DNA from 3 places in the Pseudomonas sp. NY15354 genome. Region 1 is predicted to be linked to each of the others. Evidence: predicted binding sites of a transcription regulator. Region 1 holds the regulator's gene; each other region holds the start of a gene.
The links. The regulator FliA, encoded in region 1, starts transcription of late flagellar genes. The targets are predictions, from matches to a motif close to CTAAAGTTTNNNNNNNNNNNGCCGNTAA.

Region 2: the regulator FliA is predicted to act here: its motif matches at 3,964-3,991, upstream of ACNFCH_RS01625 (flagellar protein MotY).
Region 3: the regulator FliA is predicted to act here: its motif matches at 1,666-1,693, upstream of motA (flagellar motor stator protein MotA).

Annotation. Positions count from the first base shown of each region.
Region 1 is NZ_JBLUPV010000006.1:102,969-108,382, forward strand. It holds gene flhA (flagellar biosynthesis protein FlhA) at 1-376, shown strand, start outside; gene flhF (flagellar biosynthesis protein FlhF) at 388-1,701, shown strand; gene fleN (flagellar synthesis regulator FleN) at 1,790-2,623, shown strand; gene fliA (RNA polymerase sigma factor FliA) at 2,620-3,360, shown strand; gene ACNFCH_RS08595 (chemotaxis response regulator CheY) at 3,465-3,839, shown strand; gene ACNFCH_RS08600 (protein phosphatase CheZ) at 3,858-4,646, shown strand; gene ACNFCH_RS08605 (chemotaxis protein CheA) at 4,659-5,414, shown strand, end outside.
Region 2 is NZ_JBLUPV010000001.1:357,883-363,296, forward strand. It holds gene grxD (Grx4 family monothiol glutaredoxin) at 1-300, shown strand, start outside; gene bfr (bacterioferritin) at 409-882, opposite strand; gene ACNFCH_RS01605 (bacterioferritin-associated ferredoxin) at 1,083-1,304, opposite strand; gene ACNFCH_RS01610 (peroxiredoxin) at 1,519-2,121, shown strand; gene rnt (ribonuclease T) at 2,183-2,794, opposite strand; gene pyrC (dihydroorotase) at 2,851-3,897, opposite strand; gene ACNFCH_RS01625 (flagellar protein MotY) at 4,028-5,005, shown strand; gene ACNFCH_RS01630 (argininosuccinate synthase) at 5,134-5,414, shown strand, end outside.
Region 3 is NZ_JBLUPV010000002.1:96,868-102,281, reverse strand. It holds gene ACNFCH_RS02395 (rhodanese-like domain-containing protein) at 1-45, opposite strand, end outside; gene ACNFCH_RS02390 (HDOD domain-containing protein) at 92-1,627, opposite strand; gene motA (flagellar motor stator protein MotA) at 1,758-2,609, shown strand; gene motB (flagellar motor protein MotB) at 2,613-3,647, shown strand; gene rsgA (small ribosomal subunit biogenesis GTPase RsgA) at 3,726-4,757, opposite strand; gene orn (oligoribonuclease) at 4,894-5,414, shown strand, end outside.

The sequences.
Region 1 (5,414 bases):
GGCAGTGCGCGTCGGATTGTGTCGCGCCATCGTGCAAAGCATTGTCGGCGTTGAGTCCGAGCTGCCTGTGATCACCCTTGAGCCAAGGTTGGAACAGATTTTGCTCAATAGTCTGCAAAGGGCCGGGCAAGGCCAGGAAGACGGTGTTCTCCTGGAGCCGAGCATGGCCGAGAAGCTGCAGCGTTCGCTGATCGAAGCGGCCCAGCGCCAGGAGATGCAAGGGCTGCCGGCCATTCTTCTGGTCGCCGGCCCCATCCGCGCCATGCTGTCGCGATTCGGCCGCCTGGCTGTACCGAATTTGCATGTTCTGGCGTATCAGGAAATACCTGACAACAAGCAAGTCACCATCGTTGCCACCGTGGGCCCCAACGGCTGAGGTAGTGGGTTATGCAAGTTAAGCGTTTTTTCGCCGCCGATATGCGTCAGGCCATGAAGCTGGTCCGGGATGAGCTTGGCTCCGACGCCGCCATCATCGGCAACCGGCGCATCGCCGGCGGTGTCGAGTTGACGGCCGCGCTGGACTACAAGCTGTCCGCCCTGGCCCCACGCGTGCCGAACATCGAGCTCGAGGACGAGCTGCGCAAGACCCAGACGCGTATCGCCACTGCCCAAGCCGAACTGAGCACGCGCCACGAAAGCGACGAGACTGGCAATCGCCAGCTCTTCGCCGGGTTGTCGTTAACCGCTTCCGAGCCATTGGTCGAGCCGCAGGTCGATGCGCCTGCGCCGGTCGCTGCCACTGCGCCAGCGCCAGTCGATCCGCGTTTGTTCGATGCCATGCGTTCGGAGCTGTCGGGGCTGCGCGAGTTGCTTGAAGTCCAGCTCGGCTCCCTGGCCTGGAGCCAGCTGCAGGGCAACAAACCGCAGCAAGCCAACCTGTGGCGTCGCTTGCAGCGTATTGGCCTGTCGGGCCCGATCGCCCGCGAAGCGCTGGAGCTCGCTGGCGAGATCGAAGACCCTCGGCACGCGTGGCGCATGATCCTGGCCCACCTGGCGCGAATGATCCAGGTCCCGGAGATCGAGCCGATCGAAGAGGGCGGCGTGATCGCCATGGTCGGCCCGGCCGGCATGGGCAAGACCACCACCTTGGCAAAGCTTGCGGCGCGCTATGTGCTCAAGTACGGCGCCCAGCATCTGGCGCTGGTGAGCATGGACAGCTTCCGCATCGGTGCCCAGGAGCAGCTCAAGACGTTGGGGCGCATCCTCAATGTGCCGGTGACCTATGTCGACCCGGGCCAGTCCCTGGCCCAGGCGCTCGATCCGCTGCTGCGCAAGCGCGTGGTGTTGATCGACACCGCTGGCCTGCAGGCCAGCGACCCGGCCCTGCGACTGCAGCTGGAGAGCCTCGCCGGGCGCGGCATCGCCGCCAAGAACTACCTGGTACTGGCCACCACCAGCCAGAAACAGGTGCTGACCGCCGCCTACCACAGCTACAAGCGTTGTGGCCTGGCCGGCTGCATCCTGACCAAACTCGATGAAACGGCCAGCCTCGGTGAAGTGCTGAGCCTTGCCATCAGTCACGAATTGCCCGTGGCCTATCTGACCGATGGGCCGCGCATTCCTGATGACCTGCAATTGCCGCGTAAACATCAGTTGGTCAGCCGTGCGGTCAGTGTGCAGATGCAGGACGAGCCCAGCGAAGAGGCGATGGCCGACATGTTCGCTGATCTCTACCACAACCCAGGCAAGCGTGCGGGTTGACGAATGGACAGCGCAAAGTACCTACATCAGGGGCGCCGGGTTCGGCGCCTCATGTGGCCTGGGCCCCGAGACAAGGTAAAGAACAAACATGGGTAGCATGCATCCCGTACAGGTGATCGCCGTGACCGGCGGTAAAGGTGGCGTGGGCAAGACCAACGTTTCAGTGAACCTGTCCCTGGCGCTGGCCGAACTCGGCCGCCGGGTCATGTTGCTGGACGCCGACCTGGGCCTGGCCAACGTCGACGTCCTGCTGGGGCTTTCGCCCAAGCGTACCCTGGCCGATGTCATCGAAGGGCGCTGCGAGCTGCGCGATGTGCTGCTGCAGGGGCCGGGTGGTGTGCGCATCGTGCCGGCCGCCTCCGGCACCCAGAACATGGTGCACTTGGCGCCGGCCCAGCATGCCGGGCTGATCCAGGCCTTCAGCGAGATCGGCGACAACCTCGATGTGCTGGTGATCGATACCGCCGCGGGGATCGGGGACTCGGTGGTGAGCTTCGTGCGCGCCGCGCAGGAAGTGCTGCTGGTGGTCTGCGACGAGCCGACCTCGATCACCGACGCCTACGCCTTGATCAAGCTGCTCAACCGCGACTACGGCATGAACCGCTTCCGGGTCCTGGCCAACATGGCGCAGAGCCCGCAGGAAGGACGCAACCTGTTTGCCAAGTTGACCAAGGTCACGGATCGCTTCCTGGACGTCGCCCTACAATACGTCGGTGCCGTGCCTTACGACGAATGTGTGCGCAAGGCGGTGCAGAAGCAGCGGGCGGTCTACGAGGCCTTCCCTCGATCCAAGTGTGCGCTGGCGTTCAAGGCCATCGCGCAGAAGGTCGACAGCTGGCCGCTGCCTGCCAACCCGCGCGGGCATCTGGAGTTTTTCGTCGAGCGTCTGGTGCAGCCTACCAGCGCAGGACCGGTACTATGAATGCGAGCGGTTTCAAGATGTACAGCCGGGCGGCGCGCGATGCCCAGTACGAACTGGTCGAACGTTATGCCCCGTTGGTCAAGCGCATCGCCTACCACCTGCTGGCGCGCCTGCCGGCCAACGTGCAGGTCGAGGACCTGATCCAGGCGGGCATGATCGGCCTGCTGGAAGTGGCCAATAAATACGATGCCAGCAAGGGCGCGAGCTTCGAAACCTATGCCGGCATCCGCATTCGCGGAGCCATGCTCGACGAGGTGCGCAAGGGGGATTGGGCACCGCGCTCGGTACACCGCAATACCCGCATGGTCAGCGACGCGATACGCGCCGTGGAGGCCAGAACCGGTCGCGACGCTAAAGATCATGAAGTTGCTGCCGAACTCCAATTGAGTCTCGATGATTATTACGGGATTCTGAACGACACCCTGGGCAGTCGCCTGTTCAGCTTCGACGACCTCCTGCAGGACGGCGAGCACGAAGGGCTGCATGAGGATGGCGCCAGTGGCCAGCTGGAACCCTCGCGGGATCTGGAAGACGAGCGCTTCCAGGCCGCGTTGACCGAGGCCATCGCCAACTTGCCGGAGCGTGAGCGTCTGGTGCTGGCGCTGTACTACGACGAGGAGCTGAACCTCAAGGAAATCGGTGAGGTGCTTGGGGTCAGCGAGTCGCGTGTCAGCCAGTTGCACAGCCAGTGCGCCGCGCGCCTGCGCAGCCGTCTCGGGGAATGGCGGGCACGTTGAGCCAGGGTTCGCCACCGTCGTTGGATGTTGTACCGAATTGATTGAATGCGCGTCCGGGGGCCGGGCGCGTTTAAGACTGCTTGGAGGTCTAATTGAACAAAGACATGAAAATCCTCATCGTTGACGACTTTTCGACGATGCGGCGGATCATCAAGAACCTGTTGCGTGACCTGGGCTTCACCAACACCGAGGAGGCCGATGACGGCACCACGGCGTTGCCGATGCTGGAAAACGGCCACTACGACTTCCTCGTGACCGACTGGAACATGCCTGGCATGTCTGGCATCGACCTGCTGCGCAAGGTCCGTGCCCATGATCGCCTCAAGGGCATGCCGGTGCTGATGGTGACCGCAGAAGCCAAGCGCGACCAGATCATCGAAGCGGCCCAGGCCGGGGTCAACGGCTATGTGGTCAAGCCTTTCACCGCCCAGGTGCTCAAGGAGAAGATCGAGAAGATCTTCGAACGCGTCAACGGCTGAGTCACGTCAGGGGGCGCCATGGAGCAAATGAACACATCGTTGGGGGAGTTCGAGTCGACCCTGAAGAAACATGCCCAGGAACTGGTCGAGAGCCTCGAGCACGGCCGGTTCGGCGAGGCGGTGCAGCTGATCCATCAGCTGAACCAGACCCGTGACCGTGGCCTGTACCAGGAAGTCGGCAAGCTCACCCGCGAGCTGCACAGTGCGATCGTCAGCTTCCAGATCGACCCGCGCATGCCGCAGGCCGAGGAAGTGTCGCAGATCACCGACGCCACCGAGCGCTTGTCCTATGTGGTCAAGCTGACCGAAGGCGCGGCCAACCGCACCATGGACCTGGTGGAGGCGAGCACGCCGCTGCTCAACGACCTGCAAACCGAGGCCCAGAACCTGAGCGCCGACTGGCAGCGCTTCATGCGCCGCGAAGTGGCAGCGCCGGAGTTTCGTGACCTGGTCAAGCGCGTCGACAGTTTCCTGACGCAAAGCGCCGAAGGGAACCGCAAGGTCGCCGGCCATCTCAACGACATCCTGTTGGCCCAGGACTACCAAGACCTCACCGGCCAGGTGATCAAACGGGTGACCGCGCTGGTCACCGAAGTCGAAAGCAATCTGCTCAAGCTCGTGCTGATGGCCAGCCAGGTCGACCGTTTTGCCGGTATCGAACATGACCACCAGCAGCTGCGTGCTGAAAAAGATCAAGAAAAACATCCGACTCGGGGTGAAGGTCCGCAGATTCATGCCGATAAGCGTGAAGATGTCGTGTCCGGTCAGGACGACGTCGACGATTTGCTGTCCAGCCTGGGTTTTTAGGGAGCACGTTCAATGAGCTTCGGCGCCGATGAAGAAATCCTCCAGGATTTCCTGGTAGAGGCCGGCGAAATCCTCGAGCAACTGTCCGAGCAACTGGTCGAGCTGGAAAGCCGACCTGAAGATGCGGACCTGCTCAATGCGATCTTCCGCGGTTTTCACACTGTAAAAGGGGGCGCCGGCTTCCTTCAGCTCAATGAGCTGGTGGAGTGCTGCCATATCGCCGAGAACGTGTTCGACATCCTGCGCAAAGGTGAGCGCCGGGTCGACGCGGAATTGATGGATGTGGTGCTCGAGGCACTGGATACGGTCAACAGCATGTTTGGCCAGGTCCGCGAGCGCAGCGACATCACCCCGGCCACGCCCGAGCTGCTGGCTGCGCTGTCGCGCCTGGCCGAGCCGGCCGGTGCCGAAGCCCCAGCGCCTGTCGCGCCAGCGCCGGCCGTTGTCGAAGCCGAGCCTGCTGTGGAGCCCGACATCACCGACAGCGAGTTCGAACAACTGCTCGATTCGCTCGATGCGGTAAAGGCCCAGGCCGAGGCCGCCGAGCAGGTGACAGGCGAGGTCGCGGGCAGCGACAGCGACGAGATCACCGATGCCGAGTTCGAGTCGCTGCTCGATCAGTTGCACGGCAAAGGGCAGTTCTCTGGCCAGGCGTCTGCTGCGATGCCGACTGACAGCGTCGCGGCGCCGGCCAGCGATGAAATCACCGACGATGAATTCGAAGCGTTGCTCGACCAGTTGCACGGCAAGGGCACCTTCGCCGCCGAT
Region 2 (5,414 bases), on a different contig from region 1:
AACAACACCATTCTGCTTTACATGAAAGGCTCGCCGAATGCCCCGCAGTGCGGCTTCTCGGCGCGTGCTGCGCAGGCCGTGATGGGTTGTGGCGAGAAATTTGCCTACGTCGACATCCTGCAGAACCCGGAAATCCGCGCCAACCTGCCCAAATACGCCAACTGGCCAACCTTCCCGCAACTGTGGGTCGGTGGTGAGCTGGTCGGCGGCAGCGACATCATGCTCGAAATGTTCGAGAAGGGTGAGCTGCAGACCCTGATCAAGGAAGCCGCCGCCAAGGCCAAGGCCTCCGAAGCCTGATCCTGCTTCAGCCCCGCGACCGAACAGGCCTGGCGGGGCTGACAAAGTTTCACAGACAGGCATGAAAAAGCCCCGCACATGGCGGGGCTTTTTCATGCCTGACTCAATTTATTCTTCGCCCATCTGCGACTGCAGGTAGTTCTCGATGCCGATCTTGTCGATCAGGCCTAGTTGGGTTTCCAGCCAGTCGATGTGTTCTTCCTCGGACTCGAGGATATCTTCAAGCAGTTCGCGAGAGCCAAAGTCGCCAACGGTCTCGCAGTGAGCGATCGCAGCCTTGAGATCGACCAGGCCCTTCTGCTCGATCTTCAGGTCGCATTCGAGCATTTCCTTGGTGTGTTCGCCGATCAGCAACTTGCCCAGGTCCTGCACGTTGGGGATGCCTTCGAGGAAGAGAATACGCTTGATCAGTTTGTCAGCGTGCTTCATTTCATCGATGGATTCCTTGTACTCATGCTTGCCGAGTTTGTTCAGACCCCAGTCTTCATACATACGTGCGTGCAGGAAGTACTGGTTGATTGCGACCAGCTCGTTTCCGAGGATCTTGTTGAGATGCTGGATGACGCTTACGTCGCCTTTCATGTCGGGTTCCTGCCCTGTTGAAATGTGTCAATACAAGAAGTCTGATCCCGCAAATGCCCTCTGTCAAACCTAAGTTATTGAATAGTAAGTGAAAATTAATAGGAATAAGAATGTTTGTGAACCGCGTTAGAACGCTAACTTCTTGAATTCTAGGCATAAAAAAACCGGACACTTGGTCCGGTTCTTCGAATTCTCTGGTTTCAGGCCGCGGTGAATTCAACGGGGTAGGGCAGGGCGGCTTGCTGACTGACCTGGAGTTCGGTCAGTGTGTCGCGGACTACCTGCTTGGCCAGGCACGCGCATTTACCACATTGGCTGCCCACATTGGTGGCGGCTCGGACTTCCTTGTAGCTGCAGCATCCTTCATAGATCGCATCGCGGATCTGTCCGTCGGTGACGCCGACACAAAGACACACATACATAGGGGAGACCATCGCTGGTTGAGGCTCGATGGGGTGGAGCTTAATGGTAATGAGAATGCGTGTCAAAGAACTTTCGGCGAGCCCCGGGCTTGAGCGACCGGTGGTTGGATTCGGCCTGTCACCAGAAGCCGTGTATGATGGGCGACCTTTGCTGGATGCCGGGCGGCTCCGCCCACCCAGGCATCGGTATTTCATCACCCTCAGGAGATCACGAATGAGCGTACTCGTTGGTAAACAAGCCCCTGACTTCACCGTCCCAGCCGTGCTGGGCAACGGCGAAATCGTCGACAGCTTCAACCTGGCTTCGGCCATCAAAGGCAAGTACGGCCTGGTATTCTTCTACCCGCTGGACTTCACCTTCGTCTGCCCGTCCGAGCTGATCGCCCTGGACCACCGCATCCCTGACTTCCAGGCGCGCGGCGTGGAAGTGATCGGCGTGTCGATCGACTCGCACTTCACCCACAACGCCTGGCGTAACACCCCGGTCGACAAAGGCGGCATCGGCCAGGTCAAGTACACCCTGGCAGCTGACATCGCCCACGACATCTGCAAGGCCTATGACGTCGAGTCCGAAGGCGGTGTTGCCTTCCGTGGCGCCTTCCTGATCGACAAGAACGGCGTCGTCCGTTCGCAGATCGTCAACGACCTGCCACTGGGCCGTAACATGGACGAACTGCTGCGCCTGGTCGACGCTCTGCAATTCCACGAAGAGCACGGCGAAGTCTGCCCTGCCAACTGGAAGAAAGGCGACAAAGGCATGACCGCTTCGCCGGAAGGCGTCGCTGCCTACCTGAGCGAGAACGCTGGCAAGCTGTAATTGTCACGCGCATAAAAAAACCGGCCTTCGTGGCCGGTTTTTTTATGCGTTGGGTTCGAGCTCAATCATTGAAGTCGCGCCAGCCGCCCATTTCCTTCCAGCGGTTGACGATGCCGCAGAACAACTCGGCGGTTTTCTCCGTGTCGTAGCGGGCAGAGTGGGCCTCACGACCATCGAAGTCGATGTCGGCGCTCTGGCAGGCCCGTGCCAACACGGTCTGGCCGTAGGCCAGGCCGGCCAGGGTGGCCGTGTCGAAGCTGGAGAACGGGTGGAACGGATTGCGTTTGAGGTCGGTGCGTGCCACCGCGGCATTGAGGAAGTTCAGGTCGAAGCTGCTGTTGTGCCCGACCAGAATTGCCCGTTTGCAGCCATTGGCCTTCAACGCCTTGCGCACGCCGCGGAAGATGTCGGTGAGCGCAGTTTCCTCGCTAACCGCCATGCGCAGCGGGTGGTCCAGCTTGATACCGGTAAACTCCAAGGCAGCCGGCTCGATGTTGGCCCCTTCGAACGGCTCGACCCGGTAGAAGTAGGTGTGCTCCGGGAACAGGAAGCCCTTTTCGTCCATGCCGATGGTGACTGCGGCGATTTCCAGCAATGCATCGGTCGCACTGTTGAATCCGCCGGTTTCAACGTCCACCACGACGGGCAGGTAACCGCGGAAACGCTCGGCCATCGGATGGCGAGCGCCGCCGCCTTGACCTTCCTGGTCCTCTTCGTAGAACGCTTCGCTCACGCCTGGCCCTCCAGCAGACGCCAGCGCAGCTTCTCGCCCGCGCGCAGGGGAATCACAGTGTTGTCGCCCAGTGGCAGGCTGTCCGGAGCAGTCCACTCCTCGCGAACCAGGGTAATGGTGTCGGTGTTCGCCGGCAGGCCGTAGAAGGCCGGGCCGTGCAGGCTGGCGAAGCCTTCCAGCTTGTCCAGGGCATTACGCTGCTCGAACGCCTCGGCATACAGCTCGATGGCGGCATAGGCGGTGTAGCAGCCGGCGCACCCGCAAGCGGCTTCCTTGGCGTGACGGGCGTGTGGCGCCGAGTCGGTCCCCAGGAAGAACTTGCTGTTGCCGCTGGTGGCCGCGTCCAGCAGGGCCACCTGATGGGTGTTGCGCTTGAGGATCGGCAGGCAATAGAAGTGCGGACGGATCCCGCCCACCAACATGTGGTTGCGGTTGTACAGCAGGTGCTGGGCGGTGATGGTCGCGCCGACGTTGGCCGGGGCCTGCAGGACGAACTGCGCGGCGTCGGCGGTGGTGATGTGCTCGAACACCACCTTCAGGGTCGGGAAACGCTCGACCAGGCGAACCAGGTGCTCGTCGATGAAGCGCTTCTCGCGGTCGAACACATCGACTTCGGCACGGGTCACCTCACCGTGCACCAACAGCGGCATGCCGGTCTCGGCCAGGGCTTCGAGCGCTGGTGTGATGTTGTCCAGGCTGGTCACGCCCGAGTCGGAGTTGGTGGTGGCGCCGGCCGGGTACATCTTGGCGGCATACACGAATCCGCTGGCCTTGGCCGCGCGGATGTCCTCGGCGCTGGTTCGGTCGGTGAGGTACAGCACCATCAACGGCTCGAAGCGGCTGCCGGCCGGACGCGCGGCCAGGATGCGCTCACGATACGCACCGGCCTCGACGGCATTGCGGACCGGCGGGACGAGGTTGGGCATGATGATGGCGCGGGCGAAGGTGCGCGCCACATCGCCAACGGTATGGGGCAGGACGGCACCATCGCGCAGATGGATGTGCCAGTCGTCGGGACGCAGGAGGGTCAGGCGATCGGACATTGGGGATTCCAGGCGGGTCGAACTCAAGCCCCCATGCTACCGGAAAACCCTGGTGCGAGCACGGCTATCAAGTTTTCGCGCAAGCGTCCGATAGCTTGCAGGTAAGCCGTCAGAATCAGTGGAGCCGCCCGTGCGCCAGCGTTACCTAGCCCTGTTCACCTTGCTTGCCAGCCTGCCGGCCGGGGCATTGACCTTCCAGACTCGCGTGGAGAACGTTACCTGGAACGTCGAGGGGGACCAGTTCGAATGTCGCCTTGTCCAGCCGATCGACGGTTTTGGCAGCGGTGAGTTCGTGCGCAGGGCCGGTGAGCAGCCGATCTTCCAGTTGCGCTCGCACACCAATGCGCTGGGCGCGGGGGGCGCGACGCTGTTGGCCGCGGCTGCGCCGTGGCAGCCCGGACGCGGCGATATCAACCTCGGCTCGGTGCGCATGGGCCGTACCGGCGTGCTGTTCACCTCGACCCAGGGCCAGGCCAGTCGCTTGATCAATGGCTTGCTCGATGGGCGCAGCACAGTGGTGCGCAACTACACCGGCGAAGGTGGCAGGCCCATGGAAGTGCGTGTGCTGCCTGTCAGCTTCGCCAAGGCATATGGCGACTACCAAGTGTGCGCCAGCAAATTGTTGCCGATGAACTTCGATCAGATCCGCCAGACCCAGGTAGGCTTCCCTCGCGGCATCGAGCTGGACAGCTCGGCCAGGGCACGTCTGGACGTGATCCTGGACTATCTCAAGGCCGATCCGTCGGTGAACCACATCGAGCTCGATGGCCACTCCGACAACAGCGGCAATCGCTTGACCAACCGGGACACCTCACGGCGCCGGGCGCTGGCGGTTGCCGATTACCTCAAGGCCCATGGCGTGCCAGAGGAGCAGATCACCGTGCGCTTCCACGGCGAGCGTTACCCGCTGGCCAAGAACAACAGCGCCGCCAACCGCGCACGCAATCGCCGGGTGAACATCCAGCTGGACCGTGTCACGCCCGTCGAAAAGCCGGTGGAAAAAGCGCCTGAAAAACCCACGCTACAGCCGCCGGCAGCCCCTGCCGCCACGCCTCCAGCAGCACCGGCGGCCGCTGCGCCGCGTCCAGTTGCCGGCAAAACCGCCTGAATGCGACCGCTGGTCGCGGTCTTGACCGTTACTGTCGCTTTGTCGTCACAAGCTGTCGCCCCATTGTAAATATTTCAGTGGGGCCGGTAGAATCAACCGCTTTCCGTACAACCCCGTGGAGTGATGGCATGGCGGACGTAAAAAAGGTCGTACTGGCGTATTCCGGCGGCCTTGATACTTCGGTGATTCTCAAGTGGCTGCAGGATACCTACAACTGCGAAGTGGTGACCTTCACCGCTGACCTGGGGCAGGGCGAAGAGGTCGAGCCGGCCCGCGCCAAGGCCCAGGCGATGGGCGTGAAAGAAATCTACATCGACGACCTGCGCGAAGAGTTCGTGCGTGATTTCGTTTTCCCGATGTTCCGCGCCAACACCGTCTACGAAGGCGAGTACCTGCTGGGTACTTCCAT
Region 3 (5,414 bases), on a different contig from region 1:
GTCGGCCGGTTCGATCACCAGGGGCAAGCCGGAAAAGTCAGTCATCCACGATCTCCAGGGTGGAATAGAGGAGGCGATTGTAGCCTAAGGCTCAGACGTTGCGGTTGGCAAAGGCCGACAGTGCGCGCTCGGTGCATTGGGCGGTCTTGCCGAAGGCCTGCACGCAGACATCGACCATGGGTCTGCCGCCCTGGTCGGCGATCATCAGCATCACCACCTGTCCATTGACTGCCAGTGAGCGCAGCAACAGATGTTCACTGGGCAGCAGCGCGCGCAAGGGGGCTGGCAGCAGCGCCGAGAACTGGGTGTGGTTCTCTGGCGTCAGGCGCAGTTGCGCCGCCTGCCCCATCAACCGTTGCAACAGTTTGCTCTGGGCCAGTGGCAGCACGAGCGAGGCCGCTTCCTGGGGCAGGCCGGCGGTCTGTTGCACGCGCAGGCATTCATTGGTTTTGTCGAGCGCCAGCAGCATGATCCGCTGCATCCCACAGGCCAGCAGGGCTTCGCGGGCCTGAGTGCTGAGATGGAGGCTGGTGGTGAACGGGCTGGGTTGGGTCAGCAACTCGGCGCACACCGTGCGCCAATGCTCGAGGTCCTGGCTGGTGGGCGGCTCGGGCGTGAGCATGTCCGGATGCGGACGGCGCTGATGCCAGGGCCAGAGCAGGGCTTCGGCCGGATGGAACAAGGCGTGTCGGGCATGATGCCGGGCGCTGGCCGCCGCTTGCTGGTGAATTTGCTGCTGGACATCATCGAGCGAGGTCTGCAGGTACAACGCCGTCAGCAATTGCCAGCGCAGCAGGTGGGGATTGTCCCAGCCCACCTGCGCCGCCAAGGCCAGGCCGTTGGCCAGCAGCACGGTGTTGGCGGGTTGGTTGAACCAGCGGCGTAGCCCAGGCTCTTCGTCCAGCCGCTGCTGTTGGGTGAGGGCATCCTGCTCGCGTGCGATGCTCAGGACCTGGGCCAATTGTTCGCGCTCATCGAGCAGCAGGCGATAGCCCTGGGTCACCCAGCCGGGCAGACGCCATTGCTCGGCCATGGCTTGGCACAGGGTCACAATGCGCACGCCGAACAGCTCGTGCTCCACCTCGGCTGCATCCTCGCCTTTGTGGATGACCCGCAGTTCCCAGGCATCGAGCAGCTTGGGATAGGCCAAGGCCAGGGGCCAGAGCGGTGACAGGAACAACAGGCTGCCCCAGTGGATTTCCTGCCACAACCGGGCCAGGCGGCTGGCGAACAGGCCGCTGGCCTGTTGGGCGGCGTGCTGGCTGATCAGCAGGAACTGACGCAGCACGGGCGGAATGTCTTCGCCAGGTACGGCTGGCAGACGTGCCAGCAGGCTCGCGCTGCGGGCCAGGCCCAGGCGGTTGAGAGCGACTTCCAGGCTTTCGGCGGGTTCTGCCTGGCTGGCGTTGGCCGGATGGTTCGCCTCGCGCATCACCGAAAGCACCAGAGCAGGGCTGTCCTGCATCAGTTCGGCGATGTCGCGCAGGGAGCGACGGCTATCGTTGATGGCGGCCAGCACCCGGTCGTGACTCTCCTTGGGGACTGGCAGGCGGATGCCATCGAGCAGTTTTACCCAGGCATCGAGCGTAGGTGGAATCTGGCTTGGTACCTTAGCGTCCATTGGCATTTTGACATCAGTCCGAACTGGCTTTTCGCATTTTGTGCCTATAGTCTGGCGCAGTTCTGTCGATAAGTAGAAGAAGAGTTTTAAAGCTCCCGCCCCTGACCCTGTCCACCACAGCAAGTGCTTTGAACCTATGGCTAAAATTATCGGCATCATCGTCGTATTCGCGAGCGTGCTCGGCGGCTACGTGCTTTCCCACGGCAAGATCGCGGCGCTGATCCAGCCGTTCGAAGTGCTGATCATCGGCGGTGCGGCCTTCGGTGCGTTCCTTCAGGCCAACCCTGGTCACATGACCATGCATGTGATCAAGAAGTCGCTGAAGATGTTCGGCACCCGTTTCACCCATACCTTCTATCTGGAGGTGCTGGGCCTGGTCTACGAGATCCTCAACAAGAGCCGCCGCGAAGGCATGATGGCCATCGAAGGCGATATCGAAGACCCGGCAGCCAGCCCCATCTTCGCCAAATACCCTGCTGTGCTGGGCGACGAGCGCATGACCGCGTTCATCTGCGATTACCTGCGCATCATGTCCACCGGCAACATGGCGCCCCATGAACTCGAAGGCCTGTTCGACATGGAACTGCTGAACATGAAGGAAGAGCTCGAGCATCCTTCCCATGCAGTAACAGGCATTGCCGATGGTATGCCTGGCTTCGGTATCGTGGCTGCGGTTCTGGGTATCGTCGTGACCATGGCGTCGCTGGGTGATGGCGACCAGAAATCCATCGGTCTGCACGTGGGCGCGGCACTGGTGGGTACGTTCTTCGGTATTCTCGCGGCCTACGGCTTCTTTGGCCCGTTGGCCAACGCGCTGCGTCATGACGCGAAGGAAGAGCTGAACGTCTACGAGGCCATCAAGGCGTCGCTGGTGGCCTCGGCCTCTGGCATGCCGCCATCGCTGGCGGTGGAGTTCGGGCGCAAGGTGCTTTACCCGGCGCATCGTCCAAGCTTCGCCGAGCTGGAACAAGCGGTTCGCGGTCGCTAAGTCATGGAGAACAATCAGCCCATCATCGTCAAGCGCGTCAAGCGCTTTGGCGACGGTCACCACGGCGGCGCCTGGAAGATCGCCTTCGCCGACTTCGCCACCGCGATGATGGCGTTCTTTCTGGTGCTCTGGCTGCTGTCCACGGCCACGCCTGAGCAGAAGATCGCCATCGCCGGCTATTTCAAGGACCCAATAGGCTTCTCCGAGAGCGGCACGCCCTACGTCATTGACCTGGGCGGTTCGCCACAACTGGCGCCGGAGAAAACCATCAATCCGGAAGAAAAATCCGAGCCGACCCCAGACACCAGCATCCAACTGGACAAGGACAAGGTCGAGACCTTGGCCGAGCAGGTCGAGCAGGAGCGCCTGCAGTTGCTGTTGCAAGAGCTGCAGAACAAGGTCGAGGAAAACCCGCAACTGCAGAAGTTCAAGGACCAGATCCTGTTCGAGATCACCCAGGACGGCCTGCGCATCCAGATCATGGATGCCGAGAACCGGCCGATGTTCGACCTGGGCAGCGCCCGTCTGCAGCCGTACTTCGAGGACATCCTGCTGGCCATGGCTGACACCATCAAGGCCGTGCCGAACAAGATCAGCATCAGTGGCCACACCGATGCCAAGCCCTATGCCGGCACCGGCGAGTTCGGTAACTGGGAGCTGTCGGCCAACCGTGCCAACGCGGCCCGACGTGCGCTGGTGGCCGGAGGCTATCCGGATGAGCAGGTCGCACGCGTGGTGGGTTACGCCTCCTCGTCGCTGTTTGACCGCAAGGACCCGTTCAACCCGGTCAACCGCCGCATCGACATCATCGTCCTGACCAAGAAGGCTCAGCGCAGCATCGAAGGCGAGCAGAGCGCGCCGGATGCCCCGGCGCCTACCGAGCAAACGCCCCCTGTCAACGGCACACCTGGCGCCAGCGCGCCAGCCACGCCGGGCCAGGGCGATACGGCCCAGGCGCCGATGCAGCCGCGTGAACTGCGTCAGAAGCTGAACATCTTTGAAGATGGCGTTTTGAAAATGGACAACACCCAGGAGTGAGGCCTGGGCTGGGCTAGTCGACACAAGGCCGCTCCTGCAATCACTGCAGGAGCGGCCTTTTTGTCATCGAGGGGTGGCTCAGTAGGTGTCTTGCGGCAGGCTGGCGATGATCGAGCGGTAGCTGTTCATCCGCTGTGGCTTGATACGCCCGTCATCCAAGGCCTGGAGCAAGGCACAGCCAGGCTCTCGGTCGTGCTTGCAGTCGCGGAAGCGGCAATGACCGAGCAGCTCGCGGAACTCGATGAAGCCGGCCTCGACATCGTCACGGCTGACATGCCCCAGGCCGAACTCGCGGATACCCGGCGAGTCGATCAGGTCACCCCCGTTGGGGAAGTGGTACAGGCGGGCCGTGGTGGTAGTGTGCGTGCCCTGCCCGGACCATTCGGACAGATCGCCCACACGGGTCCTGACCTCTGGCAGCAGGCTGTTGACCAGCGATGACTTGCCGACCCCGGACTGGCCGACGAACACACTGATGTGCTTGTCCAGCGTCTGTTGCAGGCGCTGCATACCCTCGCCCTGATGAGCCGACACTTCCAGCAGGGGATAACCCAGGTCGCGGTAGACGGCCAGCAGAGCCTCGATGGTCGGGCCGTTCTGCTCGTCGATCAGGTCCGCCTTGTTCAGCAGCAAGAGAGGACGGATACCGGCATGTTCGGCAGCGACCAGATAACGGTCGATCAGGTTGGCCTGGGGCTCGGGGGCAGGCGCGAAGACGATCACGATCAGATCGACATTCGCCGCCACGGGCTTGAGCTGACCATGGTTGTTCGGTCGACACAGTTCGGCGGTGCGGGGCATCTGCGCGACGATGACGCCGTTGCCTTGGTTGCCCGCGCGCCATACCACCCGGTCGCCGGTGACCAGTGCCGGCAGGTTGGCCCGCAGGTGGCAGCGAAACACCTGGCCCATCGCCTCGCCATCCTGCGCCTCGACCTCCACCTGCACGCCGAAGTGAGCGATCACCAGCCCCAACTGTTCAGGGCCCAGATCACCCCCTTCCAATTCCTGCAAGGCATGTTGCTCACGTTTGGCGGCGCGAGCGGCGCGCTCGCCCTGGATTTTTTCGATACGCCAGTTCTGGCGACGGTTGAGCTGGCGTTTGGCCATGAATGATCCGTGTTGGCGGGGCAGAAAGAAAAACGGCTGGCAGTTTAGCATGGACCATCCCGTCCCTTGTGTTGGCGTTTGCGCCACGAAAGCCGCGTCGTGGGCTAAAATGACGGCCTATTCGAGGAGCCCCTTCATGCAAAACGCACAGAACCTGATCTGGATCGATCTTGAAATGACCGGTCTGGATCCGGACAACGATGTCATCATCGAGATGGCGACCATTGTCACCGACAGTGAACTCAACACCTTGGCTGAAGGTCCGGTGATCGCCATTCATCACAGCGACGAAGTGCTGGCACGTATGGACGACTGGAACACTCGTACCCATGGTGCTTCCGGCCTGACCCAGCGTGTGCGCGAGAGCCGTATCGACATGGCCGAGGCCGAGGCGCAGACCCTGGCCTTCCTCGAGCAGTGGGTGCCCAAAGGCAAATCGCCGATCTGCGGCAACAGCATCTGCCAGGACCGCCGCTTCCTTTATCGCCATATGCCCAAGCTCGAAGGGTTCTTCCACTACCGCAACCTGGACGTCTCCACCCTCAAGGAACTGGCCGCACGCTGGGCCCCGCAGGTGCGTGACAGCTTCAAGAAGGGTGGGACCCATCTCGCGTTGGACGACATTCGCGAGTCAATCGCCGAGTTGCGTCACTACCG